3 regions of the Pseudomonas sp. RA_35y_Pfl2_P32 genome follow, and region 2 is predicted to be linked to each of the others. Evidence: riboswitches for the same ligand, from Rfam matches in the RefSeq annotation. Region 2 holds a riboswitch; each other region holds the start of a gene.
What was found. A riboswitch is a leader RNA that binds a small molecule or an ion and turns the genes downstream of it on or off. The one in region 2 is predicted to bind cobalamin.
Positions count from the first base shown of each region.

Region 1: it holds a riboswitch for cobalamin, as region 2 does, so the genes downstream of both, AACY45_RS05290 (TonB-dependent receptor plug domain-containing protein) here and cobO (cob(I)yrinic acid a,c-diamide adenosyltransferase) in region 2, are expected to answer to the same signal.
Region 3: it holds a riboswitch for cobalamin, as region 2 does, so the genes downstream of both, AACY45_RS19845 (ABC transporter substrate-binding protein) here and cobO (cob(I)yrinic acid a,c-diamide adenosyltransferase) in region 2, are expected to answer to the same signal.

Region 1 is NZ_CAXAQF010000004.1:56,334-66,243, reverse strand. Features, by position in the region: gene AACY45_RS05295 ((2Fe-2S) ferredoxin domain-containing protein) at 1-257, opposite strand, end outside; gene AACY45_RS05290 (TonB-dependent receptor plug domain-containing protein) at 271-2,136, opposite strand; cobalamin riboswitch at 2,342-2,546, opposite strand; gene AACY45_RS05285 (glutathione S-transferase) at 2,666-3,277, opposite strand; gene AACY45_RS05280 (TraR/DksA family transcriptional regulator) at 3,641-4,045, shown strand; gene AACY45_RS05275 (hypothetical protein) at 4,286-4,507, shown strand; gene AACY45_RS05270 (hypothetical protein) at 4,508-4,738, opposite strand; gene AACY45_RS05265 (hypothetical protein) at 5,401-5,580, opposite strand; gene AACY45_RS05260 (hypothetical protein) at 5,575-6,024, shown strand; gene AACY45_RS05255 (hypothetical protein) at 6,024-6,227, shown strand; gene AACY45_RS05250 (ABC transporter substrate-binding protein) at 6,347-7,360, shown strand; gene AACY45_RS05245 (DUF3995 domain-containing protein) at 7,494-7,931, shown strand; gene AACY45_RS05240 (Na+/H+ antiporter subunit G) at 7,940-8,308, opposite strand; gene AACY45_RS05235 (K+/H+ antiporter subunit F) at 8,305-8,583, opposite strand; gene AACY45_RS05230 (Na+/H+ antiporter subunit E) at 8,580-9,068, opposite strand; gene AACY45_RS05225 (monovalent cation/H+ antiporter subunit D) at 9,065-9,910, opposite strand, start outside.
Region 2 is NZ_CAXAQF010000001.1:144,134-154,043, forward strand. Features, by position in the region: gene purM (phosphoribosylformylglycinamidine cyclo-ligase) at 1-715, opposite strand, end outside; gene AACY45_RS00705 (DUF2066 domain-containing protein) at 1,102-2,136, shown strand; gene AACY45_RS00710 (AI-2E family transporter) at 2,171-3,244, shown strand; gene hda (DnaA regulatory inactivator Hda) at 3,391-4,095, shown strand; gene AACY45_RS00720 (C40 family peptidase) at 4,309-4,932, shown strand; gene AACY45_RS00725 (C40 family peptidase) at 5,165-5,698, shown strand; gene AACY45_RS00730 (O-methyltransferase) at 5,725-6,387, shown strand; gene AACY45_RS00735 (PQQ-dependent sugar dehydrogenase) at 6,397-7,710, opposite strand; cobalamin riboswitch at 7,819-8,055, shown strand; gene cobO (cob(I)yrinic acid a,c-diamide adenosyltransferase) at 8,137-8,748, shown strand; gene AACY45_RS00745 (cobyrinate a,c-diamide synthase) at 8,759-9,910, shown strand, end outside.
Region 3 is NZ_CAXAQF010000019.1:119,488-129,397, reverse strand. Features, by position in the region: gene AACY45_RS19865 (carbohydrate ABC transporter permease) at 1-21, shown strand, start outside; gene AACY45_RS19860 (ABC transporter ATP-binding protein) at 49-1,194, shown strand; gene AACY45_RS19855 (glycoside hydrolase family 32 protein) at 1,191-2,693, shown strand; gene AACY45_RS19850 (LacI family DNA-binding transcriptional regulator) at 2,769-3,761, shown strand; cobalamin riboswitch at 3,815-4,005, shown strand; gene AACY45_RS19845 (ABC transporter substrate-binding protein) at 4,151-5,164, shown strand; gene AACY45_RS19840 (FecCD family ABC transporter permease) at 5,161-6,177, shown strand; gene AACY45_RS19835 (ABC transporter ATP-binding protein) at 6,174-6,965, shown strand; partial or broken gene AACY45_RS19830 (cation:proton antiporter domain-containing protein) at 7,066-7,530, shown strand; gene AACY45_RS19825 (Yip1 family protein) at 7,593-8,210, shown strand; gene AACY45_RS19820 (MliC family protein) at 9,108-9,758, shown strand; gene AACY45_RS19815 (hypothetical protein) at 9,772-9,910, shown strand, end outside.

The DNA of each region.
Region 1 (9,910 bases), on a different contig from region 2:
TACCAGCAAGCATCCGGATAAACAGTCAGGACCGGCCCCAGGTTGCAGGGGAACTGGCAGGCGGTGCGGGTCAGCAGGACGCCCCCGGGTGTTTCGATCCGGTCGTGCTTGAGCAACTCCCGGCGCAGGGTTTTCCATAAGGCCAGGGAACCCCGGGCCACACACCGCGGGCCGGTGCACAGGAACACCTGGCGGGCGTGCGGCGGGACAGTCGACCAGGCCGGGTCGCTCGGTACGCCGTTGACGTCATATTCCATGGCAGGCACTCCCTCAGAAACGGTAGGTGTAACGCACCTCGGTGGTGAACGGCCGGCCGAGGTTCTCCACGGACGGGCTGCCGGTGGTCATGCTGGTGGCGTAGTCGCGGTCGAACAGGTTTTCCACCAGCAGGCTCAGGCGGTGGCGGCGGGCGTTGTCCAGGTAGCGATGGGCGTCGGCATCGACCACCGAGTAGTGGCCGTAGTCCACGTCCTTGGCACTGACCACCGAGCGGATGTAGCGCAGCGCGCCCCCGGCACCCCACCGGCGGTTGTCCGACTCATAGCCCAGGCGCGAGCGGGCGAAGAAGCTGGGGATGTTGCTGATGGTCACGCCGTTGCGGCCCTCCACCAGGTTGCGGGTCACGTCGCCTTGCAGGCGCCAGCGTTCATTGAGTTGCCATTGACCGTCGACTTCGATACCGCGCACCAGGATCTCGCCGTTACCGTTGACCCACTGGTCGCCGTCGAGGGCGATCAGGTCGTCGATTTCCCGGCGAAAGCCGGTGATGCTGGCGCTGAATTCGCGGTCCAGCAGAGTGCCCCGGTAATCCAGGCCCAGTTCGGCGTTGCGGCTTTTCTCGGCCTTGAGGTTGGGGTTGCCCATCTCCTCGCCGGGTTCGTTGACGTACAACTGTTCGGCATTGGGCAGCTTGTAGGCGCTGCCGAACTGGCCCCGCAACGCCCAGTGCTCTGTCAGGTCGTAGCGCGAGGTCAGCATGCCGACCGTGGCGCTTTCACCGCCGCTCAGGTGCTCCTGGCGTACGCCGATGCTGGGGTGCCAGTCGGGCAGCGCGGCGATCACCGGGCGCAGTTGGGTATAGAGCGCGTGGGCTTCGGCCTGCTGGTTGTCGATGACCATGACATCGTCCTGGCCCTTGAACCATTGGTTGTCGCTGCCGAACACCAGCACGTGGCCACCGGACAGCTCGGCCTTGCCCTCGGCTTGCAGGCCCCAGTCGGTGAAGCCCCAATAGTCGTTGTGATTGAGCACCCGGGTGCCGCCGCCATCGAGGTTGTAGACCCGGGTGTAGCGGGTGTCCCAGTCGTTGACGTGGCTTTTGACGAAGTAGCTCAGGGCTTGATTGACCTGCTGTTCGAAGGTGGCCGTGGCGATCTGTTGCACGCGGTCGTTGGTGGTGTGGCGGTTGTCGGTGGGGCGGGCGAAGTCCAGGTTGGCGTCGCTGTACTGGTAGAACAGTTCCAGGCGCGAATCGTCGCCGAAGGCCTGGGTGGCCTTGGCGCCGAAGGTGCTGACTTCGTAGCCGCGCTTGCGGTCGGTGGCGGTGCTGCGCATGTCACTGCTGCGAAATGGCTGGTAGCCGTCGGAGACGTTGTGGCTGACGTAGGCCAGCAAGCCAAGGTCGCCAAAGCCGTTGCTGACAATCTGCTCGGCCCGCGCATCGCCACTGCGGCCCATGAAACTGTCCAGGCCCATGTTGACTTCACCGGAGGTCTCGCGGGTCTGGGCGCTGCGGGTGACGATGTTGATCACCCCGGCCACGGCCTGGGTGCCGAACAGCAGGCTTTGTCCGCCCTTGAGCACTTCGATGCGTTCGATGGCATTGGCTGGCAGGGTGTCGAGGTAGAGCCCGCCGTACAGGCGGTTGTTCAGGCGCACGCCATCGAGCAGGATCAGCGTGTCGTCGTTGCGCCCACCCAGCAGCGAATAGTTGGCGTAGTCGAAGGGGCCGTTTTTCGGCGCGACGTAGAGGCCGGGCACCGACATCTGCAGCACACGGGTGATGTCGGCATCGGGGCCGGCGCGTTCGATCTGGGCGCGGTCGATGATCTCGACCTTGCTGCCAAAGCGCGCCATTTCGGCGACGGTGGTGGATTCCACCGAGGGTGCGCTGACGAGTTGCTGGTCGAGGGTCATGGCCGGGGTATCGGCCACTGCGGGTGGGCTGATCAGGCAGAGCAGGGCGCCACAGGCATACAGTCGCACAGGACGCCGGTCCTGGCTGGAAGGAGTTGGAATCTGAGTCATTGTTGGTCTTCTCGAAAAAAATCTTCGCAGAAGCACGCAGGAGAAAGTACCGGACACGCGCCAATACTGGCCCATGCCCGCCCACCGCAGGTTTGCCAAACAGAAATTCCAGGCCGGTCTCCGGGCTTGCGAGGCTAGAGGCGTTCACCTTCCCAGGCCCGTGGGCCCAGTGGTCTGTCGAACGCGTCACTCGCTTACCGTTGCGGGGGCAGCACCGGACTAACCCTGAAAAGGGCGCACCGGTTTCCCGTTTCACCTCATGCACGGCGGCATGAGGCACCTGAAACTGGGCGGTATCTGAACACTCGGATGACCGTTCGTCAAATAGCCAGGTCAGCGGCAGGCGCCAGGCGTGCGCGCGATGGCGATCTCAAGGACGCCATCGCGGGCACGTCATGCGCCCAGATCAGGCAGGGCCTCAGGTCATGGGGGTCTCGACAAACGCTGGCTGTTGTTCGGCATAAGCGGCAAAGGCGCTGATCCGTGGAAACTGCGCGGCATCGACCTGGTCAGGCACCACCAGCAGGGTGAAGCTCCAGGCCACGGCGAGGGTGATGCCGTCCTGTTGCAAGGTGCCATCCATGGGCAGCGGTTGCCTGGCCAGTTCCTGCTCCAGTGCCGAGTACGCTGCGTGCAATTGCCCGCTGACCCGCTCCAGCCAGGGCGCATGTTGCTTCTCGGCGGGGCGCAGGTTGCGTTCGTAATAGATCTGCACCGACTTCTCGCACGCGGCCAATGCCAGGCCGATCAGCCGCAGGGAGCGCAGGCGCTGGTCCAGGGACACCGGCATCAGGCTGTTACCCGGGGGGCTCAGGGCTTGCAGGTAGTCGATGATCAGGGTCGAATCCATCAGCACTTCGCCGTCGTCCAGCACCAGCGTGGGCGCCTTGACCACCGGGTTGATGGCCTGGAACGCCTCGAAACCGCGGAATACCGAAATCGAGGCGTGCTCGAACGGGATGTCCAGGGTCTTGAGGCTGATGGCGACACGTCTTACATAAGGTGAATCGAGCATTCCGATCAGCTTCATGTACAGCTCCTTGGAAAGGGGGGGGCAGCGGCCTGAATCTAGCGCTAAACGGCGGGCCTTGAACACTTCTGTCGAGTGTCCATGGCCGTTTGTCTTCTATATACAGCCGTTGGATTGAATTTCTTGCTATAAACGCACTCCGATGAACGCCCAAAGCTTGCCGCAGAGCAATTTAAGGGCTTTGTCAGACAAATTCCCTGTCTTTTCAGTTGCTGAGGCCGCCCCTCGGCCTTAGACTGCCGCCCCCTCGTAAATTGAGTGCCGGGTGGCGCGTGGAATGTATGGCGCCTTTGCGAAACCTGGCAGGTTGACCGGAACGCATCCTGATTCGCCTTAATGCACGTATTTTTTATAGAGAAATCAATGACAAAGGATAAGTTGCTGGCCATGCCGGCGGATGACTACATGAATGCCGAGCAACAGGCTTATTTCACTGAGCTGCTGCAAAACATGAAGGTGGAAACCCACGAGCGTATCGAGCAGAACCGCATCGCCATTGAAAGCCTGGACACCCCGGCTGATCCGGCTGACGCGGCCTCGGTCGAAGAAGAGCGCACCTGGCTGGTGAACGCCATTGATCGTGACCAGCGCATGCTGCCGCAACTGGAACGTGCCCTGGAGCGCATTGGCGACGACACGTTTGGCTGGTGCGACGACAGCGGCGAGCCTATCGGCCTCAAGCGCTTGCTGATCAGCCCGACCACCAAGTACTGCATCGAAGCTCAAGAACGCCACGAGCAGATCGACAAGCACCAGCGTCAAGCCTGATTCGCGCGGGTCACCCTTAGCGGGTCGACGCAGAAAAATCGCAGCCTGCAACAGCGTCCGAGCGGACGTCGGTGCAGGTTGCGATTTTTGCGTTATGCGCCCGGGAAAACCTTCCGCTACCGGCGGGATTGTTACCGGTTATGCAACTAAATAGTGCAGGCTCATCGCTATTTCTCTCCCGGGCTATTCATTACCATAGGCTTATTGTTAGGAAGCTAATGAATATCCCGAGGTGGGTGCATGCAATGTAAAGTCGATGTCGCCGTGATGATTGGCACTGGGGTGCCTGCCGGACTGCGGGCGTTGGGGCAAGCGGTGTGCTGGGTGGTCCTGCTCAATGGCGAACAGTTCGGGACGGCCTTCGGCAGTCGCGCCGAGGCCCAGGCGTGCAAGGATGCCTGGCTGGCGCAATTGAGTGTCCGGCCACCCGAGGTGGCTCGGGCCGCTGCGGCGAAAGCCTGATCAGCCCTTCAGGGCGCCTTGATCCACGGCGAGCTTGAGGGCCTTGGCCGACTCCCTGGCCGCGACAGCTGCCACTTCGCAGGTCTTGAACCAACGGTCTTTTTCGACCTGGTGATAGGTGACGGTGGTCAGCGGTGGTTTGGCACGCATCACAATCACTGCCTGGAATTCGCCGTCGATTTCTCTGGCTTCGCCCCGGATGAAAAACTCGCCGATATCAAATTCGGTCACGTGCGCCTTCCCTTGGAAATTATTCTATTGATTGCAACGCAGTCCGCCGAAGAGGCTGGGTCTCGATGGTCGGGCAGTATGGCAGTTGTTGCAGGGAGGCGGCGCAGTTATGTCATGGGTGTGACGAAACGCCTGCGCCGGTTTTCAGGGCGATGACTTAGTGGCTGACTTCGAGAGTACGGGCGAGGGCACAGGCTGCGTTGTGGCTCATACGGAAACCTCTTACACGACCTGTCGCGGTTTCTGTGATATGAAAGAAGCCATTCCCCGCGAGTACTACTTGATAACGCAGTTGAGGTGGCGCGGGTAGATGGCCGATCATTGCCTGGTAAGTCCCGCCGTGTGCGGTTTGTGGTGAATAGTTGAGGCTGTTGGGGGTTGGGCTGGGAAGGTGTTGTGGGTACATAGGAATTCCTTTTCTATGGTTTGCCGACGGTCGCACGTCACTTTCAGTAGTCTAGAAGCGCTTGGCTGCTCTAGAATCCCCTCCACTGACTGGAGGTAGGTGCTCATCTAAAGCAATTTTCTTCAGGCTATATGTCAGAAAAAATGCTTTTTTTTAAGCGTTTTTTCCCTGAAGTTGATAGTCCAGTAATCTCTGATTGTTAGAGGGAACATTTCCCTCAACATCTGACGACTGCCAGAGACGACGGCACGAGTGGTTATCCAGTAGCCTGCTCTTGCCTTGCGATGAAGCGGTGTTCTACCGGCTTCACGATGACAGCCTGGGTCATTGTTGCGACATCTTCGGTACGGCCGTTTTTTTGCTGCCTGTTTTCTGCCGGCAGTGTCATTTCTGATGTGGAGATATTTCGTTGGCAGTAAGTAATCTCGATATGCACGCTTTGTTTGTGCTGGGTGATTTGCGCGCAAAGCTGGTTAAACAGTTTCAATCCCGTTTTGTCTACATCACCGAGCAAAACCCGGAAGGTATCTACGTCGCCGAGATCGATACCGAATCGGCCCTGGTGGTGGATGACAAACAACGCCTTGAACTCAAGGTCGGCGATCATTTTCGCGCCGCGGTATTACCCAGCCGCGAAGGCGGCAAGTTGGAAATCAAGTTTCGCGAAATCAAACTGACGGTCTATGGCCTGGGTGATTACGCGTTCGTCACCACGGCCGACGGCCACGCCATCGTGTTCAAGGAAGGTCACAGTGTGGTCACCGTGTTTGCTGCGCACCAGCAACTGCAGGAAGGCCTGACCAAGACCCTGAAGGCCGTGACCGCCAAGGCGGCGAAATTCCGCAAGGGTGAGTTGGTGTCGTTCAAGGCCAGTGAGTAATGAGCCTGTCCCGGGCTGATTTTCATCAGCAGCACCTGGCAAGCGCCCGCGATCACGCATTGCAGTTGTTCGCCCAGAAGGCGGTCATGCAAGGCGCCTGGCTGAACTGGGTGGCATCACAGCTTTACCTGTTGCGCCCGGCAGAGTACGCCAGCATGGTGCGCCGAGAGTTGCAGCAGCTGCAGGAACCGCCCACCCGATAAACCTCGTCCCGCGATCACTGGAACCTCTACTACAGTCAATTGACTGAGTAAGCAGAGGCTGGCGTTTTTCCTGCGCCAGGCCGTCCTGTCATCGCTGTGAACAGAACGAGGTGCGAGGCATGAAAGGATTTCGACTGCTGCTGGCCAGCACGTTGACCGCCATTGGCCTGCTGACGTCGCCGACGGCCGCCACGGCCGCCCAGGCGCCGATCCACTTTGCCGACCTGAACTGGGAAAGCGGCAGCCTGATCACCGACATTTTGCGGATCATTGTCGAAAAGGGGTACGGCCTGCCCACTGACACCTTGCCGGGTACCACCATCACCCTGGAAACCGCCCTGGCCAACAATGACATCCAGGTCATCGGCGAGGAGTGGGCCGGTCGCAGTCCGGTCTGGGTCAAGGCGGAAGCTGAAGGCAAGGTGGTGAGCCTGGGGGATACCGTCAAGGGGGCTACCGAAGGCTGGTGGGTGCCCGAGTACGTGATCAAGGGCGACCCGGCCAAAGGCATCAAGCCCCTCGCGCCAGACCTGCGCAGCGTCAGCGACCTGCCGCGCTACAAGGATGTCTTCAGCGACCCGGAAACCCCCGGCAAGGGGCGCTTCCTCAACAGTCCGATTGGCTGGACCTCGGAAGTGGTCAATCAGCAGAAGCTCAAGGCCTATGGCCTGAGTGACAGCTACGTGAATTTTCGCAGCGGTTCGGGGGCCGCACTGGATGCGGAAATCACCTCGTCGATTCGCCGGGGCAAACCGGTGCTGTTCTACTACTGGTCACCGACCCCGCTGCTGGGGCGCTTCAAGCTGGTCCAGTTGCAGGAGCCGCCGTTTGACGCCGAGGCCTGGAAAACCCTGACCGATGCCGACCATCCCAACCCGCGCCCGACCCGTTCGCTGCCCTCCAAGCTGTCGATTGGGGTGTCCACGCCCTTTCAGAAACAGTACCCGCAGATCGCGCAATTCTTCAGCAAAGTCGATCTGCCCATCGATTCGTTGAACAAGGCGCTGGCCGAGATGAGCGAGAAACACAGCACTGCGCGCCAGGCGGCCGAAGCCTTCATGACCGATCATCCGGATGTTTGGAGAGCCTGGTTGCCCCAGGAGATCGCCGACAAGGTGGCGGCGTCGCTGTAGCCGGCGAATCTGCTTTGGCAAGCACATGAAGCATTCGTAATACCGATCGGCATTTCATTGATAAATCGCAAAGCATTGAAGAGTAGTCTGGTCTAGGCTGTTTTTTCTGCCAACGATTCAAGGAATTTCGATCATGACCTTCGTGCTTGCTCAGTGGCTTGCAGGGGCATTTGTGGTGATCAGCCTGATCCATGTGTACTGGGCGCTGGGTGGTCAATGGGCCAATGATGCGGTGGTGCCTTACGTCCCGACGCCCGAGGGCAAGGGGGTGCGCCCGGCCTTCAAACCTTCGTCCCTGGGTACCCTGGCGGTAGCCGTCGGACTGCTGCTGATTGCCCTGATGGTGAGTTTGCGAGTGGGGCTGCTGGTGCCACAGATTCAGCATTGGTCGCTGCAATGGCTGATCAGTGCCATCGCCCTGTTGATGTTTGCCCGGGCCATTGGTGATTCGGACCTGGTGGGGTTTTTCAAGGAACAGGTCGGGTCGAAGTTCGCGCGCCTCGACACCTGGGCCTTTTCACCCCTGTGCGTCGTCCTGGGGGCGGGGCTGCTGACCGTCGCCTGGGTCTGATCAGTCCCTCAACTGCCGCTCTCGTGGCGCCGGCTGCTGACTTCGGCCGGCACGTCATCGCCCGCCATGCGCTTGCGGAACAAGGCCGCGCGCGCCAGCAGCAGGGTGGTCACCGGCATGGTGATCGCCAGCAGCACCGGGATCAGCCACGCATGGAGCACCGGGCTGGATTTAAGCGTCGAAAAATAGATGATCGACGCCAGCGCTACGCACCAGGCCCCCAGGGTCGAGGCCAGTGCGGGCGGGTGCATGCGCTGGAAGTAGTCCTTCAGGCGCACCAGGCCGATGGCACCGATCAGGGCGCACAGGCTGCTGATCACCAGCAGAATGGCCACGGTGATCTCGACCCACAGGGGCAATTGAGCAGCCTGGTTCATTCGATCACCTCGCCACGCAGGAGGAATTTCGCCAAGGCAAAGGAGCCGACGAAGCCGAACAGCGCAATCAGCAGCGCCGCTTCAAAGTAGGTGTCGCTGGCATAGCGGATGCCCAGCACCAGCATCATCAGCATGGCGATGATGTACAGGTAGTCCAGCGCCAGGACCCGGTCCTGGGCCGAGGGGCCCTTGAACAGGCGGACCAGGGTCAGCACCATGGCCAGGGAAAACACAAACAGGCTGAACAGAATCGCATTGGCGAGCAGGGCACTCATTCGAAGATCTCCATCAGGGGGCGCTCGTAAGTCGCCTTGAAGTGCTCGATGAATTGCGCCTCGTCATCCAGGTCGAACACATGCAGCAGCAGAATGCTGCGATCCAGTGCCAGCTCCGACCAGACCGTGCCGGGAACCACCGTGGTGATCATCGACAGCGCCGCCAGGCCGTTGGCGTCGCGCAAGTCCAGCGGCACCTTGACGAACCGTGAGTGCGGCGGGCGTCGCTTGGCGTTCAAGACGCTCCAGGCCACGGCCAGGTTCGATCCCAGCACGTCACGCCCCACCAGCAGGAACAGACGCAGGATCACCCCTGGGCGGCGGATGCGGATCGGTAACGGGCGCAGCTTGCGCATCATCAGCGGGGCACAGAAGCCCAGCAGCGCACCGAGCAACAGGTTGCCCGGGCTGACCGACAGGTTCAGCACCAGCCACAGCACCCACAGCGCCAGGGATAACCAGGGAGCCGGAAACAGACGCCTCATGGGTGTACCTCCTGCGCCGCGGCCTGGGCGTCGGGGCTGGGCACGGCGTGGGTGCCGAGCACGGCCATGACGTATTGCTGGGGATTGTTCAGGGTGTCGGCGGCGGCCTGGGTGAAGCGCATCAGCGGTTCGGCCTTGAAGGTCAGCAAAATGCTCAAGGCCAGCAAGCCGAAGATCGGCACGCACTCCAGGCGCCGCAGTACCGGTGGCTGGCGTTCTTCCGGGGTCCAGAAACGCTGGATGCCCAGGCGCGAGAACGCGATCAGTGAGGCCAGCCCGGACAGGATCAACAGCGCCAGCAGGCTCCAGGCCGCGGTCGACACCGGCTGCCCCGAGGACGCGCCCAAGCCCAGCGGATTGAGCAGGGCGCTGAGCAGGCTGAGCTTGCCGATAAAGCCCGAGAGCGGCGGCATGCCGATGATCAGCAGGGCGCAGGCAATGAAACTGAGGCCGAGAAAGGCCATGGTCCAGGGAATGACCTGGCCGACCACGGCTTGTTGTTCGTCATCGAGGTTGATGCCTTTGGTCGGCGAGCTCACTCCTAGTGGGCGCGGCAAGGCTTCGGCTTCGTCATCCAGAGGGATTTCCACCGCCGTGCGCGAGCGCTCGATCAGTTCTGCCAGGAGAAACAGCGCACTGAGGGCCAGGGTCGAGCTGACCAGGTAGAACAGCGCCGCGGCCACCAGGTTCGGCTGGGCAAAGCCGATGGCCGAGAGCAGGATGCCGGCCGAGACCAGGATGCTCAGGCTGGCCATGCGTTCCAGGCGGCGCGCGGAGAGGATTGCCAGCGCCGCGCAGACAATGGTCGCCATGCCGCCGTAGATCAGCCAGTCACCGCCGAA
Region 2 (9,910 bases):
CCTTGATCAGCTTGAGCAGCGGCTTGACGTAGATGCGGGTCGGCGCCATCAGCAGGTCGGTCAGCGGTTTGCCGTCGAGTTGGATGTTCTCGATGTCGGCACCCGACACTTCGATGATCTTGCGGATCAGCGAGTAACCGTTGGAGTGCGGGCCGGACGACGGCAGGGCGAGCAGGGCATCGCCGGCGGCCACTTTCGAGCCGTCGATGATCTCGGCTTTCTCGACCACACCGACGCAGAAGCCAGCCAGGTCGTAGTCTTCGCCTTCGTACATGCCAGGCATTTCAGCGGTTTCGCCGCCGACCAGGGAGCAGCCGGACAGTTCGCAGCCAGCACCAATGCCAGTGACAACCTGGGTGGCGGTTTCGACGTTCAGCTTGCCGGTGGCGTAGTAGTCCAGGAAGAACAGCGGTTCGGCGCCGCAAACCACCAGGTCGTTAACGCACATGGCCACCAGGTCGATGCCGATGCTGTCGTGCTTGTTCAGGTTCAGTGCCAGGCGCAGCTTGGTGCCAACACCGTCGGTGCCGGAAACCAGTACAGGCTGCTTGTAGCCGGCCGGGATTTCGCAGAGGGCGCCGAAACCGCCCAGGCCGCCCATGACTTCCGGGCGCGCAGTGCGCTTGGCGACGCTCTTGATGCGTTCGACCAATGCTTCACCGGCGTCGATGTCTACACCGGCGTCCTTGTAGCTCAGGGAGGGTTGCTTGCTCATGATCCAGGCCTTTAGGGGGGATTCAGGGGTAACGACCGAGTCTGGCGGGAAGGCTGAAAGCGTCCTGGCGGGAGTGCCGCGCAAAACAATTCAGGTCACCCGGCCATTGCCGGTCTGCGAAGGCGCGCGATTTTATCAGGCTTGAGGGGCAGCGGCCATCCTCGGGCCGACGGGCAGGGGCATATCGGCAAAAAAAAGCAAAAAATGCCGGCGCTGGTGGCCTCGCGTACCGCTGTATAAGGTAGAGCCGTTTACCGTCTATGGTTATGACGGAGTAAAAACTTCCAGCGATCGCGTGAATGTTTTGCCGGGGCGCATGGTCACAGCCCTGTTCGAATCGATTCATGCGGTGTGTTCCAGCCGCTTTCTGTCGTCGGGAATCTTCCATGCGTCTGTGTAAATTGCTATTTGCCGGTGTGTTGTCAGTGCTCAGCCTGGCCAGCCAGGCCCAAACCGTCAAAGGTCTCTATCAGGTGCGCGAACCGGTCAGCAACCAGACCCCGCAAGAGCGCGACCAAGCCACCCAGCGTGCGCTCGACACCCTGGTGTTGCGTCTGACCGGGGATGCCAAGGCCTTGCAAAGCCCCGGTGTGGCGGCCTTGCGCAAGGACCCGCAACAAATCATCAGTCAGTACGGCTACGATGCCGGGCCGCCGGAAAGCCTGCAGGTCGAGTTCGATCCGGCGAGTACCGATCGCGCACTGCGCCAGGCCGGGTTGGCCTTGTGGGGCGCCAATCGGCCGTCGATCCTCGGTTGGTGGCTCAACGACTCCAGCGAAGGCTCGAGCCTGGTGGGCGACGGCCAGTCCAGTGCCGAGCCCTTGCGCCGTGCGGCCCAGCATCGTGGGTTACCCTTGCGCCTGCCGCTGGCCGACTTGAGTGAGCAACTGGTCGCCACCGCGCCCAACCTGGAAGGTAACGATTCCACCCCGTTGCGCAGTGCCTCCGAGCGTTATGGCGCCGATGGCCTGCTGGCGGTGCATGCGCGTGAGGACGGCGGTACCTGGCAGGCCAAGTGGCATCTTTGGCTGGGAGACCAGCGTGAGCAGGGCAGCGTGCAGGGGGTGGACAGTGCGGCGGTCGCCGACGCGGTATTGCTGGCAGTGAGTGAGCGCCTGGCGCCGCGCTTTGTCTCTAAATCGGGGGCGTCCGGCGAGCAGTTGTTGGAGGTGCAGGGCATGAACCTTGAGCGTTATGCCGCGCTGGGGCGTTTGCTGGAGCCCTTTGGTGCCCGTTTGCAGCGGGTGGTGGGCGACCGGATCGTCTATCGGGTCAATGGCAGTAGCGAGCAACTGCGTGCCCAGTTGAGCCTGGCCAAGTTGCAGGAAGTGACCGTAGTGGCCACTGTGCCACCGCCGCCAGGCGCCGAGGGTGCACCTGCGGCAGTGGCACCCAAAGCGCAATTGAGTTTTCGCTGGTAGTTTTTCTTTTCCTATATAGAAGCAGGAGTGGTACATGGCCGATTCGCGGCGTTGGGTTTGGCTGGGTGGGGTCGTCCTGCTGTGTCTGTTCATTTATCTGTTACACCCGATCCTCACGCCGTTTCTGGTGGCGCTGGGCTTGGCGTACCTGTTCGACCCGATGGTCGATCGCCTGGAAAAGTACGGGCTGTCGCGGACCTGGGGGGTGGTGGCGGTATTTACCGTATTCACCTTGATCGTCATGGCCTTGTTGCTGGTGCTGGTGCCGATGCTGGCCAAGCAGTTGTTGCGCCTGTACGAACTGGCCCCGCAGATGCTCGACTGGCTGCAGCACACTGCGATGCCATGGGCGCAGGCCAAGTTGGGACTGGCGGACGGCTTCTGGAAGTTTGACAAGGTCAAGGCCGCCATCAGTGAGCACATGGGGCAGACCACCGATATCGTCGGGGTGGTGCTGAGCCAGGCTACGGCGTCGAGCCTGGCGTTGATCGGGTTGCTGGCCAACCTGGTGTTGATCCCGGTGGTGAGCTTCTACCTGCTGCGCGATTGGGACGTGATGATGGCCAAGATCCGCAGCCTGTTGCCTCGTGATCGTGAGGCGCGGCTGGTGTCGCTGGCCGGCGAATGCCATGAGGTGCTGGGCGCCTTCGTGCGCGGGCAGTTGTTGGTGATGCTGGCGCTGGGGGTGATCTATGCGGCGGGCCTGATGCTGATCGGCCTGGAGCTGGGGTTGTTGATCGGCCTGATTGCCGGCCTGGCGGCCATCGTGCCCTACATGGGCTTTGTGATCGGGATTGGCGCGGCGTTGATTGCCGGACTGTTCCAGTTTGGGGGCGACCTGTACCCGATGATCGGGATTGTCGCGGTGTTCATGGTTGGCCAGGCCCTGGAAGGCATGGTGCTGACGCCGTTACTGGTGGGGGATCGGATTGGCCTGCATCCGGTGGCGGTGATCTTTGCGATCCTGGCCGGCGGCGAGCTGTTCGGCTTTACCGGGATCCTGCTGGCGTTGCCGGTGGCGGCGGTGATCATGGTGCTGGTGCGTCACGTGCAAGATTTGTACAAGGATTCGGGAATGTACAGCGGGGTCCAGGGGCCCGAGGCGTGAGCGCGTCTGGCCCGATACTGGCAAGTTAACGCAAACCTTTGATTTTGCTTATGGTCTGTTGCATTGTGCGGCTGGCTTCACGGGTATAAACTTTGCAAACTTTACACAGAGGCCACTAACGGTTCCTTTGGAACTGTTCAGTCAGCATGAAACCGATTCAGCTGCCCCTAGGTGTGCGTCTGCGTGATGACGCCACCTTTATCAATTACTACCCTGGCGCCAACGCCGCTGCACTCGGCTATGTCGAACGCCTGTGCGAAGCCGACGCCGGCTGGACCGAAAGCCTGATCTATCTGTGGGGCAAGGACGGCGTAGGGCGTACGCACTTGCTGCAGGCGGCGTGCCTGCGCTTCGAGCAGTTGGGCGAGCCGGCGGTGTACCTGCCGTTGGCCGAGTTGCTGGACCGGGGTATTGAAATCCTCGACAACCTCGAACAGTACGAACTGGTGTGCCTGGATGACCTGCAGGCGGTCGCCGGCCGGGCGGACTGGGAAGAGGCGCTGTTCCACCTGTTCAATCGCCTGCGTGACAGTGGCCGGCGTTTGCTGATCGCGGCGTCGACTTCGCCGCGGGAATTGCCGGTCAAGCTGGCTGACCTCAAATCCCGTTTGACCCTGGCGTTGATTTTCCAGATGCGGCCGCTGTCCGATGAGGACAAGTTGCGCGCCCTGCAACTGCGTGCCTCGCGCCGTGGTCTGCACCTGACCGACGAAGTCGGGCATTTTATCCTGACTCGCGGTACCCGCAGCATGAGTGCCCTGTTCGAGCTGCTTGAGCGCCTCGACCAGGCGTCCCTGCAGGCTCAGCGCAAGCTGACCATTCCCTTCCTCAAAGAAACCCTGGGCTGGTAAAACCGCGGCCTGCAGCGCGTTTCGGCAAATTTCAGGCGCCAGAAAACCCGCAGACGAACGGCGTTCGAGATGCGTGCAGATTTAAAATGGACTTAAGCGCTTAGATGACAGGGCGAAACCGCAAAGTCACATTTAAATCGATTGAATTTGCAAATGAGGATGATAGAAGGCATAGTCTCGGCTTCTTTACACAATTCAGCCACGGTCGTGCCCATGCTAAAGCGCTTCGCACCCCTCGTGCCTCTCGCACTCGTCACCCTGTTGTTTGGTTGCGCTGCACACTCCCCAGTGTCCCAGCAAGAGCCCCAGCAACAGGTCAAGCACTCTGTTACCGCACAGTCTTCCGCTGTTTCCCAGGAAGAACTGGCAACCGAAAAAGAGCTGGCCGCATTTGCGGGCCGCAAGCCTTACCAGATGCCGGTTCTGGCCGACAGCATCCTCGAACGTGGCATGTCCCTGATCGGTACTCGTTACCGTTTTGGCGGTACCTCTGAAGCCGGTTTCGATTGCAGCGGCTTCATCGGCTATCTGTTCCGTGAGGAAGCGGGCATGAACCTGCCGCGCTCCACCCGCGAAATGATCAACGTTGATGCTCCGCTGGTTTCGCGCAGCAAGCTGGAACCGGGCGACCTGCTGTTCTTCGCCACCAACGGTCGTCGCGGGCGTGTCAGCCACGCCGGGATCTACCTGGGTGACAACCAGTTCATCCACTCCAGCAGCAGCCGCAGCGGCGGTGTCCGGGTCGATAGCCTGGGCGACAGCTACTGGAGCAAGACCTTCATCGAAGCCAAGCGCGCCCTCGCCATGGCTCCGACCACGGTCACTGCCCGCAAGTAAGCGGGCAGGCTGGCAAGGGCGCTCCAGGCGAGCGCCAGCCAGCGGAAAAATCCCTTCCTCGGCAATACCCCTCCTTTTTGTAGTGCAAACTTAAAGTCTTACTTGAAGTTTGGCGCGTAGCCGCTAGAATCCTGATCTATTGTTGATCAACTAACCGCGTAAGCCCTGCTTACGCGGTTTTGTTTTCAGCCTCCCGGCAGAGACAGCCGTAGCCAGATCAGGATGTTCGGTAATGACGATGTCGGCCCGCCTTGCACTCGTGTTCTGTGTCGCGCTGCTCAGCGCCTGTGCCAGTCGCACGCCACCGCCGGCCAAAGTGGTCCGCGCGCCGATTTTCGCGCCTACCCAGAATTTTTCCCCGGCTGTTGAAGACGTGCTGTTCCGCGCCCTGGGCCTGGTGGGAACCCCTTATCGCTGGGGCGGTAATACACCGGATTCGGGATTTGATTGCAGTGGCTTGATTGGCTATGTCTACCGGGACGCAGCCGGTATTTCCCTGCCGCGCACCACCGGCGAAATGATCGGCATGCAGGCCCCGAGCGTCGGCAAAGAAGCCCTGCAGACCGGGGATGTGATTTTCTTCGCCACCAACGGCGGTTCACGGGTCAGTCACGCCGGTATCTACGTCGGCGAAGGGCGCTTCGTGCATGCCCCGGCCACCGGTGGTACGGTCAAGCTCGACAGCTTGTCCAAAGCCTATTGGCAAAAAGCCTACCTGAGCGCCAAGCGCGTACTGCAACCCGAGCATTTGGCGCGCAATCCCTAGCTCACAATGGGTTGGCAGAGGTGGTGATGACCGCGCGTACGCTCAATCTCGACGATGCCCTGTATCAGTACCTGCTCGACGTCTCGCTGCGCGAAACGCCGCTGCAACGTCGTCTGCGTGACGAAACCCAGGCGCTGCCCCTGGCGCGTTGGCAGGTGGCGCCGGAGCAAGGCCAGTTCCTGGCGTTGCTGGTCAAGCTCACGGGCGCGCGCCGAATTATAGAAGTGGGAACCTTCACCGGTTACAGCGCCCTGTGCATGGCGGCGGCCTTGCCGGACGACGGTCAACTGATCTGCTGCGACATCCTCGGTGACTACAACGCCACGGCGCGCCGCTACTGGCAGGAAGCCGGCCTCAGCGAGCGCATCGAGCTGCGCCTGGCACCGGCGTTGCAGACCCTGGCGCAACTAGAGCAGCACGGTCAGGGTGGTCGTTTCGACTTGATATTCATCGATGCCGACAAGGCCAACTATCCGGCCTACCTGGAAAGTGCCCTGCGCCTGTTGCGCAGTGGCGGGCTGGCGGTCTTCGACAACACCCTGTGGAGTGGCCGAGTCCTGGAGCTCCAGCCCGAGAGCGCCGACACCCGCGCCATCCAGGCACTCAACCTGGCCTTGAAGGATGATCCGCGGGTCGACCTGTCGTTATTGCCCCTGGGGGATGGCCTGACGCTGTGCCGCAAACGCTAGGCGCTGAAGTTACTGGCGCGCGGACACCCGCCACACTTTGTTGCCCACGTCGTCGGCCACCAGCAAGCTCCCCTGTCGATCGATCACCACCCCCACCGGCCGGCCCATGGCCTCTTCGTCCTGATTGAGGAAGCCGCTCAGCACATCCACCGGCTGCCCGCTCGGTTTGCCGGCACTGAAGGGCACGAAGATCACCTTATAGCCGCTGTGCGGTTTGCGGTTCCACGAGCCATGCTGGCCGATAAACGCGCCTTCGGTGAACGGCGCAGGCAACGTGCTGCCTTCGGCGAAGGTCAGGCCCAGGGAGGCGGTGTGTGGACCCACCGCGTAGTCCGGGGAAATGGCCTTGGCCACCAAGTCCGGGTCTTGCGGGCTGACGCGGACATCGACGTGCTGGCCGTAGTAACTGAAGGGCCAGCCATAAACGCCGCCGTCCTTGACCGAGGTGATGTAGTCCGGCACCAGGTCGCTGCCGATCTCGTCCCGTTCGTTGACCGCCGTCCACAGTTTGCCCGAGCTTGGCTCCCAGGCCAGGCCATTGGGGTTGCGCAGGCCCGAGGCGAAAATCCGCTGACGGCCGGTGGCGCGATCCACCTCCCAGATGGCGGCGCGGCCCTGCTCCTGCTCCAGGCCGTTTTCCCCGACATTGCTGTTGGAGCCCACTGTGACATACAGCTTGCTGCCGTCCTGGCTGGCGACGACGTTTTTGGTCCAGTGGTGATTCAGCGTGCCACCGGGCAGGTCGATGACTTTCATCGGTTTGCTGGTGATCGAGGTTTGCCCCTCGACATAGTTAAAGCGCAGCAAACGATCGGTGTCGGCGACGTACAAGTCGTTGCCCACCAGGGTCATGCCGAACGGTGAGTTGAGGTTTTCGATAAAGCGGGTGCGGGTTTCGGCCACGCCATCGTGGTTGCTGTCGCGTAGCAGGGTGATGCGGTTGGCGCTTGGCACCGTGGCGCCAGCGCGGGCCATGACCTTGCCCATGACCCAGCCACGGATGCCTTTGGCATCGTCGGGTTTGGGCGGTGCATTGGTTTCGGCGACCAACACATCGCCGTTGGGCAGTACGTAGAGCCAGCGTGGATGCTCCAGGCCTTCGGCAAAAGCAGCCACCTGGGTGCCGGGCGCGGCGGTCGGTTTGGCGCCATGGGCCCAGCCGACGGCAGGGGCGATGTTGACGGTGGGAATCAGGGTTTTGTTGGGTTCAGGCAACTTGGGCGAAGGCCCGGTGCCGTCCTCGACCCTGAGGGTCGAGGTTTCTGTGCAGGCAGCCAGGCCGGCGGCCAGGGCGATGACAGCGACGAGGCGGGACTTGGACATGCGGCTCTCCCTTTGAATGCACCAGTTAATGCATAGAGGAGCCAGCAGGGTCTTAGGTTCAATCCATCAGGTGCGGCTTTAATTGACGCTCCACCCCCAACCCACTAACCTTCGCGACTTGTTTCAGGTGCTCGGTGACCTCAGGGTCGATCGAGTGAAACAGGGAAGCCGGTGAGCACGCGTGCCATGACAGGACGAGTGACGATCCCGGCGCTGCCCCCGCAACGGTAAATGAGTGAAAACGACGCTTTGAGCCACTGTATCGGTGTCCGATATGGGAAGGCGCGTCGTCCGGCCAGCGCGCCACTCATGAGCCCGGAGACCGGCCTGATCCATCCAGCGGCATCACGGTGGGCGATGCCAGGCTTCTTGCCGTCTATTTCTATGCCTGCCCGCCGTTATCCAGCCTCAACGGAGAGCTCCCCCATGACTGATTCCCCTGATCGTGACGAACGCCACCTGGCGCGCATGCAGCGCAAAAAAGCCGTGATCGATGAACGTATTGCCAACTCGCCCAACGAATGTGGCCTGCTGCTGGTGCTGACCGGCAACGGCAAAGGCAAGAGCAGTTCGGCGTTCGGCATGCTCGCCCGCGCCATGGGCCATGGCATGCAGTGCGGTGTGGTGCAGTTCATCAAGGGCCGCAACAGCACGGGTGAGGAGCTGTTCTTCCGGCGCTTCCCGCAGCAAGTGCGGTTTCATGTGATGGGCGAGGGCTTCACCTGGGAAACCCAGGACCGCCAGCGCGATATCGCCGCTGCCGAGGCCGCCTGGCAGGTGTCCCGCGAGTTGCTGCGCGACCCGGCCATCGGCCTGGTGGTGCTCGATGAGCTGAACATCGCCCTCAAGCATGGCTACCTTGATCTCGATCAAGTGCTCAGCGACTTGCAAGCCCGCCCGCCGATGCAACACGTGGTAGTCACCGGCCGCGGCGCCAAAGAACAAATGATCGAACTGGCGGACACCGTCACCGAAATGGGCGTGATCAAGCATGCGTTCCAGGCCGGGATCAAGGCGCAAAAAGGCGTCGAGCTGTGAGCCTCCTTTCATGACTGGCAGTCGTTTTTGCCCGGCGGTCCTGATCGCCGCACCAGCCTCCGGCCAGGGCAAGACCACCGTCACCGCTGCCCTGGCCCGTTTGCACCGCAATCAGGGGCGCAAGGTCCGGGTGTTCAAGTGTGGCCCGGATTTTCTCGACCCGATGATTCTCGAACGCGCCAGTGGCCAGCCGGTGTATCAACTGGACATGTGGATGGTCGGCGAGCAGGAAAGTCGCCGCCTGTTGTGGGAAGCCGCCGCCGAGGCTGACCTGATCCTGATCGAAGGGGTCATGGGCCTGTTCGACGGCACCCCGTCCAGCGCCGACCTGGCGCGCCACTTCGGCGTGCCGGTGCTGGGGGTAATCGACGGCACCGCCATGGCCCAGACCTTTGGTGCACTGGCATTGGGCCTGGCGCGTTATCAGCCGGACCTGCCATTTGCCGGTGTGCTGGCCAACCGGGTGGGCACCCTGCGCCATGCTCAGTTGCTCGAAGGCAGTCTCACCGAAGGCTTGCGTTGGTATGGCGCGTTGTCCCGGGAAACCGGGATCGAATTGCCGAGCCGGCACCTGGGCCTGGTGCAAGCCAGTGAGCTGAACGACCTGGACCTGCGCCTCGATGCCGCCGCCGAGGCCCTGGCCAGCAGTTGCCAGGTGGCCTTGCCGCCTGCGGTGGAATTTGCCGCGCCCGACGTGAACCCCGCCGAGCCCCTGCTGGCCGGTGTGCGCATTGCCGTGGCCCGGGATGAAGCCTTTGCGTTCACCTATGGCGCGAGCCTGGACTTGCTGCGCGCGATGGGCGCGCAGTTGCATTTCTTCTCACCGATCCGCGACCGCCAGTTGCCTGAGGCCGATAGCCTGTACCTGCCGGGGGGCTACCCGGAATTGCACCACGTGGCCTTGGCGCGCAACACCGCGATGCTCGACGCCATCCGTGCCCATCATGCCGCCGGCAAGCCGCTGCTCGCCGAGTGTGGCGGCATGCTGTATCTGCTGGACTCCCTGACCGACGTTGATGGCAACCGTGCCGAACTGGTGGGGTTGCTGGCAGGCGCTGCAGTGATGCAAAAACGCCTGGCGGCGCTGGCGCTGCAAGCGGTCGAGCTGCCGGAAGGCGCGTTGCGTGGGCACACCTACCACCATTCCCTGACCAGCACCGAA
Region 3 (9,910 bases), on a different contig from region 2:
GCCGGCGCGCTAAAGGGTTGATGCCCAACAACTACAAGGAACAGCATCGTGATCAAGCTGAAACTGGACAACGTGAACAAACAATTGGGCGGCATGCGGATTCTGCGCGACGTCAGCCTGGAGATCGCCGCGGGTGAATTCGTGGTATTCGTGGGGCCGTCGGGCTGCGGAAAGTCGACCCTGCTGCGGCTGATTGCCGGACTTGAGTCAATCTGCGGCGGTGACATGCTGATCGACGGGCGACGGGTCAACGACCTGGAGCCTCGCGAGCGAGGCGTCGGCATGGTGTTTCAGTCGTATGCGCTGTACCCGCACATGAGCGTCTACGACAACATCAGCTTTGGCCTCAAGCTGGCCAAGACTGAAAAGAGCAGCCTGCGCGAGCGCGTGCTGAAAACAGCGCAGATCCTTCAATTGGACAAACTGCTGCAACGCAAGCCAAAAGAACTGTCTGGCGGGCAGCGTCAGCGCGTCGCAATGGGCAGAGCCATGGCCCGTGAACCGGACATTCTGTTGTTCGATGAGCCGCTCTCCAACCTGGATGCCTCCTTGCGGGTGCAGATGCGCAACGAAATCGCCCGCCTGCATGATCGACTCGGCTCGACCATGATCTACGTCACCCACGATCAAGTGGAGGCGATGACCCTGGCCGACAAAATTGTTGTGCTCAATGGCGGCCGCGTAGAACAAATCGGCTCACCGCGCGAACTCTATGAGCGCCCAGCGAGCCGCTTTGTCGCCGGTTTCCTTGGCTCACCCAGAATGAACTTCCTGGCGGCGCGCCTGCATACCCCGGGCACCATCAGCCTGGTCGACACCCCTGTTCTGGGGATGACCTCCCTGCCCTTCGACAGCGCGAACCTGGCAGCAGGCGCGGCGCTGAGCCTGGGCATTCGCCCGGAGCACATCTCGCTCAAAGCGGCGCAAGGCGCCGTTGGCATCGTCGTGACCGCGGTCGAGTACCTGGGCAGCGAAACCTATGTGCACCTGGAAACAGGTCAGGACGAGCCACTGATCTGTCGTTGTGAGGTCAGCGCCGGATGGCGCGCGGGCGATCGGGTCGAACTGCAACTGGAGATCGACAACCTGCACCTGTTCGACGATGACGGCACGGCCTTGGAGCGCCAACCGCAAGCCCGTGAAAACCAGCCCAATGACATCTCTGTGCACCCAGTCCGAGCTCGCGCCCTATGACCTTTTCTTCAAACAACATGAGCGATCCAATGCCTGATCAGCTTGACCTTGCGCAGCGTGCACTGAGCAACGGCCTGTCTCGTGTCATCCACGACTATCGACCTGGTTATCATATCGCCCCGCCGGCAGGCTGGATGAACGACCCTAACGGGGTCGTGTACTTTCGTGGCGAATATCACGTGTTCTATCAACATTACCCTTTCGAAGCGAAATGGGGCCCGATGTACTGGGGCCATGCCAAGAGTGCCGATCTGGTTCATTGGCAGCACCTGCCGATTGCGCTGGCACCCGGCGATGACTTCGATCGCGATGGGTGTTTTTCCGGTAGCGCTTTGGTGTACGGGGATACCCTGGCGCTGATCTACACCGGACACACCTGGCTGGGGGAAGTGGGTGACGAACGCTTTATCCGTCAAGTCCAGTGCCTGGCCACCAGCGTCGACGGCATCACGTTCACCAAGCAAGGCGTCGTCATCGAGACCGCACCGCAAGACGCGATCATGCACTTTCGTGACCCCAAGGTCTGGAAAGAGGATGGCTACTGGTACCTCATTGTCGGCGCACGCCTGGGCGATATGCCGCTGCTCCCGCTGTACCGCTCCACGGATTTGCACACGTGGGAGTTCCTCAACTATGTGTCTGGCGGCAGGGAGGGCGATGGCTATATGTGGGAGTGCCCGGATCTGTTCCGACTCAACGGACGCGATGTGCTGCTGTACTCCCCACAAGGCATGTCGCCCCAAGGTTACGAGCGGCTCAACAAGTACCAGACGGGTTACCGGGTGGGTCAACTCGACAACGAATGGAACTTCACTGGCGGCCCTTTTATCGAGCTGGATAACGGCCACGACTTCTATGCAGCGCAAACGCTCGTGGCCGCCGATGGTCGGCGCCTTGTGTGGGCCTGGCTCGACATGTGGGAAAGCCCGATGCCGAGCCAGGCCCATCACTGGTGCGGCATGCTCGGATTGCCGCGCGAACTTGAACTGAGCGCCGATCGCCTTTGCGTGTATCCGGCACGAGAGCTCACCGCGCTGCGCCAGACGCTGTTGCCAAGCACACCCTGGTGGGAGGCGGCGGGAACCCAGTGGGTAGCGGGCGTGAACGGCGATATGCTCGAAATCCATGTGCACCTGGATTTACTCGGCTGCACCGACGGCCATCTGGGAGTCGCCTTGCGCTGCAGCGAGGATGACCAGGAACAAACCTTGCTCTACTACGATGCGGCGTTGCAGCGGCTGGTACTTGACCGCAGTCGCTCAGGTGCGCAAGTCAGCGGCGAGCGCAGCGTGTCGATAGATCCGGCGCAAGGGTTACTGGCACTGCGTGTGTTCCTTGATCGCTCGTCCATTGAGGTGTTCGACGAAAACGGGCGCTTCAGCCTCAGCAGTCGCCTCTACCCGCAGCCCGGTAGCCTGGGCGTGAAGCTTCTGGCAAGCGGTAATGGCGGGCGTGTTTCGATTCCCCGGGCGTGGTCGCTCGCCTCGGGATGGCTGTGAGCAGCGTCATTCGAGTCGCGAGAAGCGCGGGCCATGTGTCATGATCCAGCGTCAACCTGACCGGTTTCGCCTCGCATGACTTCAGTGAAAGACGTTGCACAGCTGGCCGGCGTGTCCCTGATGACGGTTTCTCGAGCGCTCAATAATCCGGAGAAATTGAGCCCCGAAACCCTTCTGCGGGTGCGCCGCGCCATTGACGAACTGCAATTCGTACCGAGCCTGTCGGCGCGCAGAATTCGCGGTGACAACCTCCAGAGCCGAACCATCGGTGTGTTCGCACTGGACACCGCGACCACACCGTTCGCCGTCGAACTGCTGCTTTCCATCGAACAGACCGCGCAGCAAGCCGGCTGGAACGTCTTTATTCTCAACCTGCTGAGCAATCCGCCCACTGACCAGAACATCGACCTGATGCTATCGCACCGTCCCGACGGGTTGATCTTCAGTGCCATGGGCTTGCGCCAGGTGTGCATTCCCGAGCGATTGAAGAGCAAACCCCTGGTCCTCGCCAATTGCCTGGCTGATGACAGTCAACTGGTCAGCTATGTGCCCGACGACGAAATGGGCCAGTACCGGGCCGTCCACCACGCGTTGAGTCGCGGCTATAAGCGGCCGCTGTGTATCAATCTGCCAAAACAGAGTCTGGCCTGGGACCTCCGACAAAAAGGCATGCTGCGTGCCTGCCAGGCATTCGGACTGCCACCTGAGGCGCTCCTGCAATACGACCTTTCCGATCATGACGCCTACGGTGAAACGGCAGCCATCCTCGATCGGCACATTATTGAGGGTCGCCCCCAGTTCGACATTCTGATCTGTGGCAACGACCGTATCGCCTTTTGTGCCTATCAGCTGTTGTTGGGGCGTGGCCTGAAAATTCCCGGCGATGTCGCGGTGCTCGGCTACGACAACATGATCGGTATCGCGCAGTTGTTCATCCCGCCGCTGACCACAGTGCAACTGCCGTACTACGAGATCGGCCGCAAGGCTGCCCGGCACCTGATCGAGACCCTCGAGGCGTCGGGCGCCCAGCCCGTTGATTGTCCATTGGTGGTCAGGGCATCACTGTAGGAACGGGTTAAGGGCTGGCTTGAGAACATAGGTTCGCCTCCAACCCCATGATCGACTACCATGCCGCCGCCGGTTTCCACATGGAAATAATAGGGAATCCGTGATGCGCGCCGCGCATCAAACGGAACTGCCCCCGCAACTGTAGGTGCTGAGCCTGCTCCTGAACTGCCACTGGGATCCCCGGGAAGGCTGGAGCACGCTGTGACGCATCAGTCAGGAGACCTGCCGGCGCCGCAACAATCACTAACCGGCGGGGTGTCCGGGAGGGGCATCCTTGCGCGTGCGTCACTTTGGTGATCGACCCCTGCCCGGTTTCTCGGCAGCGCTCGTTGATGTGTTTCCAGGCCCGACACCCTTGCTCCGTGTACGGTTCGAATGGAGATTGCATCATGCTGCTGCCCCGCGTTGTCGCCCTCGCCACGGGCCTGGGTCTGTGTTCACTGGCCCAGGCTGCACCCACCCAGTACCCGCTGACGCTGCACAACTGTGGCAGCACACAGACCTTCGCCCACGCCCCGGCTCGGGCCGTGACGATTGGCCAGGCCGGCACCGAAATGCTCTTCGCCCTGGGGCTGGGTGACAAACTGGTGGGCACTTCCCTGTGGTTCAACGATGTGTTGCCCCAGTACCAGGCGCAAAACGCCGGGATCGAACGCCTGGCCGACAACGAACCGAGTTTCGAGTCAGTGATCGGCAAGCGCCCGGAACTGGTCGCCGTCGAACTGGAGTGGGTGGTTGGCCCGCAAGGGGTGGTGGCTACCCGCGAGCAGTTTGATGAGCTGAAGATGGCGACCTACCTGATGCCCTCGGACTGCGAGTCCAAGGACAACCTGGTGGGGGCCGACGGGACGCGCCTGGCGCCGTTCCAGATCGACAGCATCTATAAGAGCATCACCCAACTGGCAGAGATCTTTGATGTCCAGGAGCGCGCGCAGCAGCTCAACGCGCAACTCCAGGCCAGCCTGGCCACGTCCGTGGCCACGGTGCAGCACCAGGACCTGAAACACACCAGCGCGCTGGTCTGGTTTTCCAGTGCCAGTCTGGATATCGACCCCTATGTGGCCGGGCACAAGGGCATTCCCGACTTCATGCTCAGCACCCTGGGCGTGCGCAACGTGGTGGAGTCCGACGAAGAGTGGCCAAGCGTCGGCTGGGAAACCATCGCCAAGGCCAACCCGACCTTCCTGGTCATCGCCCGTATGGATCGCCGGCGTTTTCCGGCTGACGACTATCAAAAGAAGCTGGAATTCCTGCGCAGCGACCCGGTGACCCGCAACATGGACGCGGTCAAACACAACCGCATCATTATCCTCGACGCCATGGCCATGCAGGCCAGCGTGCGGATGTTCGACGGCCTGAAAACCCTGGCTAACGCCCTCAACCGCTACGATCTGGCGCAATGACGGCGATGTTACTGCGCACTTCCGTGGCACTGGCGACCCTACTGATCGCGCTGATTGCCGGCGTGGCGATCGGCGAAACCACCATCGAACCCACAGTGGTGTTTCAGGTGCTGGCCAACAAACTGTGGGCCGCCGGTTATGCCCTGGACCCCATCGACCAGGGCATCGTCTGGAGTTACCGCCTGCCCCGCGCACTGGTCGCCGCGGCGTGTGGTGCGGGCCTGGCGACCTGCGGGGTGATCCTGCAATCGCTGTTGCGCAACCCATTGGCCGATCCCTACCTGCTGGGGATTTCCGCGGGAGCGTCGACGGGCGCGGTGCTGGTGGCGTTGCTGGGCTTGGGCGCCGGGGCGATCTCGATGTCGGCCGGGGCGTTTGCCGGCGCGGTGCTGGCCTTTGCCGTGGTGGTGTTGCTCGGCCGTGCCAGCGGTGCACCGGACACGACCGGGCAGATCATCCTGGCCGGGATCGCCGGCTCACAACTGTTCAATGCCCTCACGGCGTTTTTGATCACCAAGTCAGCCAGCTCCGAACAGGCGCGCGGCATCATGTTCTGGTTGCTGGGCAATCTCAGTGGCGTGCGCTGGCCCTCCGTGGGGTTGGCCGTCCCGGTGGCGCTGGCCGGTCTGGCGGTGTGCCTGTGGCACCGCCGCGCGCTGGATGCCTTCACCTTTGGCGCCGACTCAGCGGCCTCCCTGGGCATTGCGGTGCGTCCCGTGCAGTTGTTGTTGATCAGCTGCGCCGCGTTGGTGACGGCGGTGATGGTCTCGATTGTCGGCTCCATCGGCTTCGTGGGCCTGGTCATTCCCCACGCCGCCAGGCTGTTGCTCGGGACGGGGCATGCCCGACTGCTGCCGGCCAGTGCATTGGGGGGAGCGGTGTTTCTGATTGCTGCCGATGTGCTGTCCCGCACGTTGATCAAGGGCCAGGTGATTCCGGTCGGTGTGGTCACGGCGCTGGTCGGGGCACCCGTGTTCGCATTGATCCTGGTGAGTCGGAGGAATGCCCGATGACGGCGGCTGTGTCTGTTACTCAGCCCTGTGTGCTGAGTTGTTCCGGTCTGGGCTTCGCCATTCGCGATGCGCAGTTGCTGCACGACATCCACCTGGCCATTCATCGCGGCGAGACCCTGGGCCTGGTGGGGCCCAACGGTTCCGGCAAGTCGACCCTGCTCAAGCTGCTGGCCGGCGTGCGTGCCCCAAGCCAGGGCGCCATCCACCTCAACGGCCAAGGCCTCAAGACCCTGTCGCGACGCACCATCGCGCAAACCCTGGCGGTGGTCGAGCAGCAGGCGGACACCCTGGATGCAATCAGCGTGTACGATGCGGTGGCCTTGGGCCGGACGCCCTGGCTGTCGGCCTTGAGCCCCTGGTCGGCGGCGGACACGGCGATCGTCGAGCAAGCGCTGCGTGACGTCGATGCGGCTCATCTGAGCAGCCGTACCTGGCGCAGCCTTTCCGGCGGCGAGCGCCAGCGCGTGCATATTGCCCGCTCCCTGGCGCAACGCCCGCAGATCCTGTTGCTGGACGAACCGACCAATCACCTGGATATCCAGCACCAACTGGCGATTCTGAACGTCGTTCACGCCTTGCCCGTGACCACGGTGATTGCCCTGCACGACCTCAACCAGGCCCTGGGCTGTGATCGTTTGGCGGTGCTCGAACGGGGGCGCCTGGTCGCCCTGGGCAAACCGCTTGAAGTCTTGACCCCTGAGCGCCTGCTGCACACCTTCGGGGTCCACGCGCACTACCTCACCGACCCCTTTGACGGCACGCAGATCCTGCGGTTGCGCGCCTCCTGACTCGCTCATGGGGTGCTGTGGCCCATGTCGCCGCGGGCAGCCTGACGGGCGGCAGCAGCGAAATGCTGGGGATGATGAAAAGAACGGCCTGCGTGTCTAACACGCGATCCACGGTGATCGGCAAGCGTTGGCGGACGGTCAGGTCGCAGCCGGCATCATGATGGGCGATATGTTGTCGTTCGGCAGCATCGTTGAGCGCGCCATGGAGGTGTTTCTGGTGACGCTGCTGGGCGTCGTACTGCTCACGCACTGGGACTGGCGCGCCCTGCCCGTGGCCCTGGCGCTATTTGTCGTGATTCGTCCCTTGGGCGTGCTGCTGATGCCCTGGGGTCACTTGCTCGACATGCGTCAGCGCCTGCTGGTGGGCTGGTTCGGTATTCGCGGGATCGGCAGCCTGTTTTACCTGTTCTACGCCCTCAACCACGGGCTCGATCCGCAGGTGGCGGTCGTGTCTACCCACTTCACCCTGTCGGTGGTGGCCTTGAGCATTTTGCTCCACGGCTTGAGCACCCAGCCGCTGTTGGTCGGTTACGAGCGCGACAAGGCTAAAAACTTGAAACCCTGACTGCTGCCTTGCATCCATACCTATAAGAGGCCGTTTTCGGCTGATGCCGACTGGAGGCAGTCATGAAACCCCATATCGTCAGACTCTTTACCCATCCGGACTTTGCCTGGACCGAAATCCGCAGCGAAGAAGAGCAACACCCCAGGCACTACCTGGCCCACCTGTTGCTGTTGGCGCTGTTGCCGACTCTGTGCCTGTTCATCGGCACCACCTGGGTCGGCTGGAGCCTGGCCGAAGATGAGACCGTGCGCCTGAGTTTCAACAGTGCCCTGCAACTGTGCCTGCTGATGTACGGGGCGATGGTGTTGGGCACGGCGTTGATGGGCGGGTTTATCCGCTGGATGTCCCGCGCCTTCGAAGCCCGGCCCAACCTCAACCAGTGCATCGGCTTTGCCGCCTACGTGGCGACCCCATTTTTTCTGTCCGGGATCAGCGCGCTCTACCCCAATCGCTGGCTGGCCATTAGCGCGCTGATGCTCGCCGGTGCCTACACCAGCTACCTGCTGTTTATCGGGCTGCCCAAGTTCATGCGCCTGAACCAGGACCGCGGCTTGCTGTACGCGGCGGCGGTCTGGGGCATTGGTCTGCTGGTGGTGGTGACCATCATGATCAGCATGATCCTGTTCTGGTTGAACGTATTGTCGCCGGAGTACATCCGCCCGGACCTGGTGCCGGGATAGTGGGATCAGCGCAAGCAATGGCACCCGTGGGAGCCAGCTCGCGATGGAGCCACTCCATTCAACATCGATGGCGCCTGCCCCACCGCCATCGCGAGCAGGCTCGCGCCCACAATGACATCCCACAGAAATACTCCAGCCAGGAAAAGCAGGTCGGCCGGTAGACCGCCTCGCCCGCCCTTACCACTCAACAGGCCGAGCGTTAGCTCGTCTGCCGCTTTTGATCTTGATCCACCCGCCCCATCGGCAGGCTGAGCGAAGGTATGCATCCGGGGATTGGCGCACAGCGCCGTTCGACACAGTCGAACCATCGCCAGGAGGTGCAGCACAGCAAACCGGAGGTCGATGCCCCCGGATGGATACCGTAGCGAAGGTACCCCGAGCCTTAGCGAGGGGCCGAACGTCAGGGGCAAAGACCTTTGGTTGCTGTGGGGCTTTCCAAAGTAACCCGCCGTCAGGGCGCAACCCTAAGCCGCCGTGACCGCAGCAACGGATATGCCCACAAAACCAAGATCAAAAGATCGCAGCCTTCGGCAGCTCCCACAGGTGTTACTCGCCATCCAGCGCATTGGGTCAGCAGGGAGTAGTCAGCATGAACAGGTCGACAGCGCAGGACGACCCGCGGAATGGCGGCGTCCGCCAGCGTCAGTGTCCACTTCAACGGCGCCCGCGCCCACTGTGTGGGGGCCAGCGGTGCGTATGTGCAGCCACCTGGGCAGCCGTGCGCCAGGCGGATTTGGCGACTACCTGAAAACCCTGGCACTCGAAGGCTGAGCCGGGCCCAGCGGCAGGCGGCGCTGTGGCAAGTTTTGCCCACTGACTTACACTGATAGACCCCTATCGCGGATCATGGCGCTCCCCGTTGCCTGGGCAGTACCTGATGATCTGAGTGAAGCCAGCATGAAAACGCTCACGACCCTGTGCACCACCCTCCTCGCTACCGGCGCTTGTGCGGTGAGCAGCCAGCGTGCCGAGGCTGACACCCTGTACAAAACCAGTTTTGATTGCGCCCCGGCCACCCTGGTGGTGGAAAAGCTGATCTGCCGCGATCCGCAACTGGCGCGGATGGACCTCGAACTGTACCGGCTGTATCGCCTGGCACTCACCGATGAACGCTCGGTGCCGCACCCGGACAAGGTCATGACCGACCAGCGCTTCTGGACCCTGGCCCGCAATCAGTGCGCCTCCACCGCCGAACCCAAGGCCTGCATCCGCCAGGCTTATGCCGAGCGGGCCCATCAGTTGCGCCAGGGCTCCGCCATCGTCCGGACCAAGGACCCGAGCCGGCTGACCGAAGGGCCACTGGCGTTTCATTGCAAGGGACTCGACGCACTGGTGGCTGCCACCTACTTCAAGGCCGGCCCGGACGTGCTCTACCTGCGCTGGGCCACGACCTCGATCACCCTCACCCAGGTACCGAGTGACGCGGGGCAGCGATACAGCAGCCAGGACGCGCGCGGTTATTACAGTTTTTCCCAGAACGGCAGCCAGGCGCTGCTGCAGCGCCCAGCCGGCGCTCCCTTGAGTTGCACCCTGGAACCCACCGGATAAGCGGGAGGACGTCATGCGCCAGATAGTCAGTAAAGAACCCTGGTGGGCGGAACCACCCCGCCAAGGGCAGGACGAGTCAGAGCTGGAATGGGGCTGGCTGGTGACTTACAGCGAAGGCGAGCCGCGGTTCGAATTCGTCAAGCAACGACCCT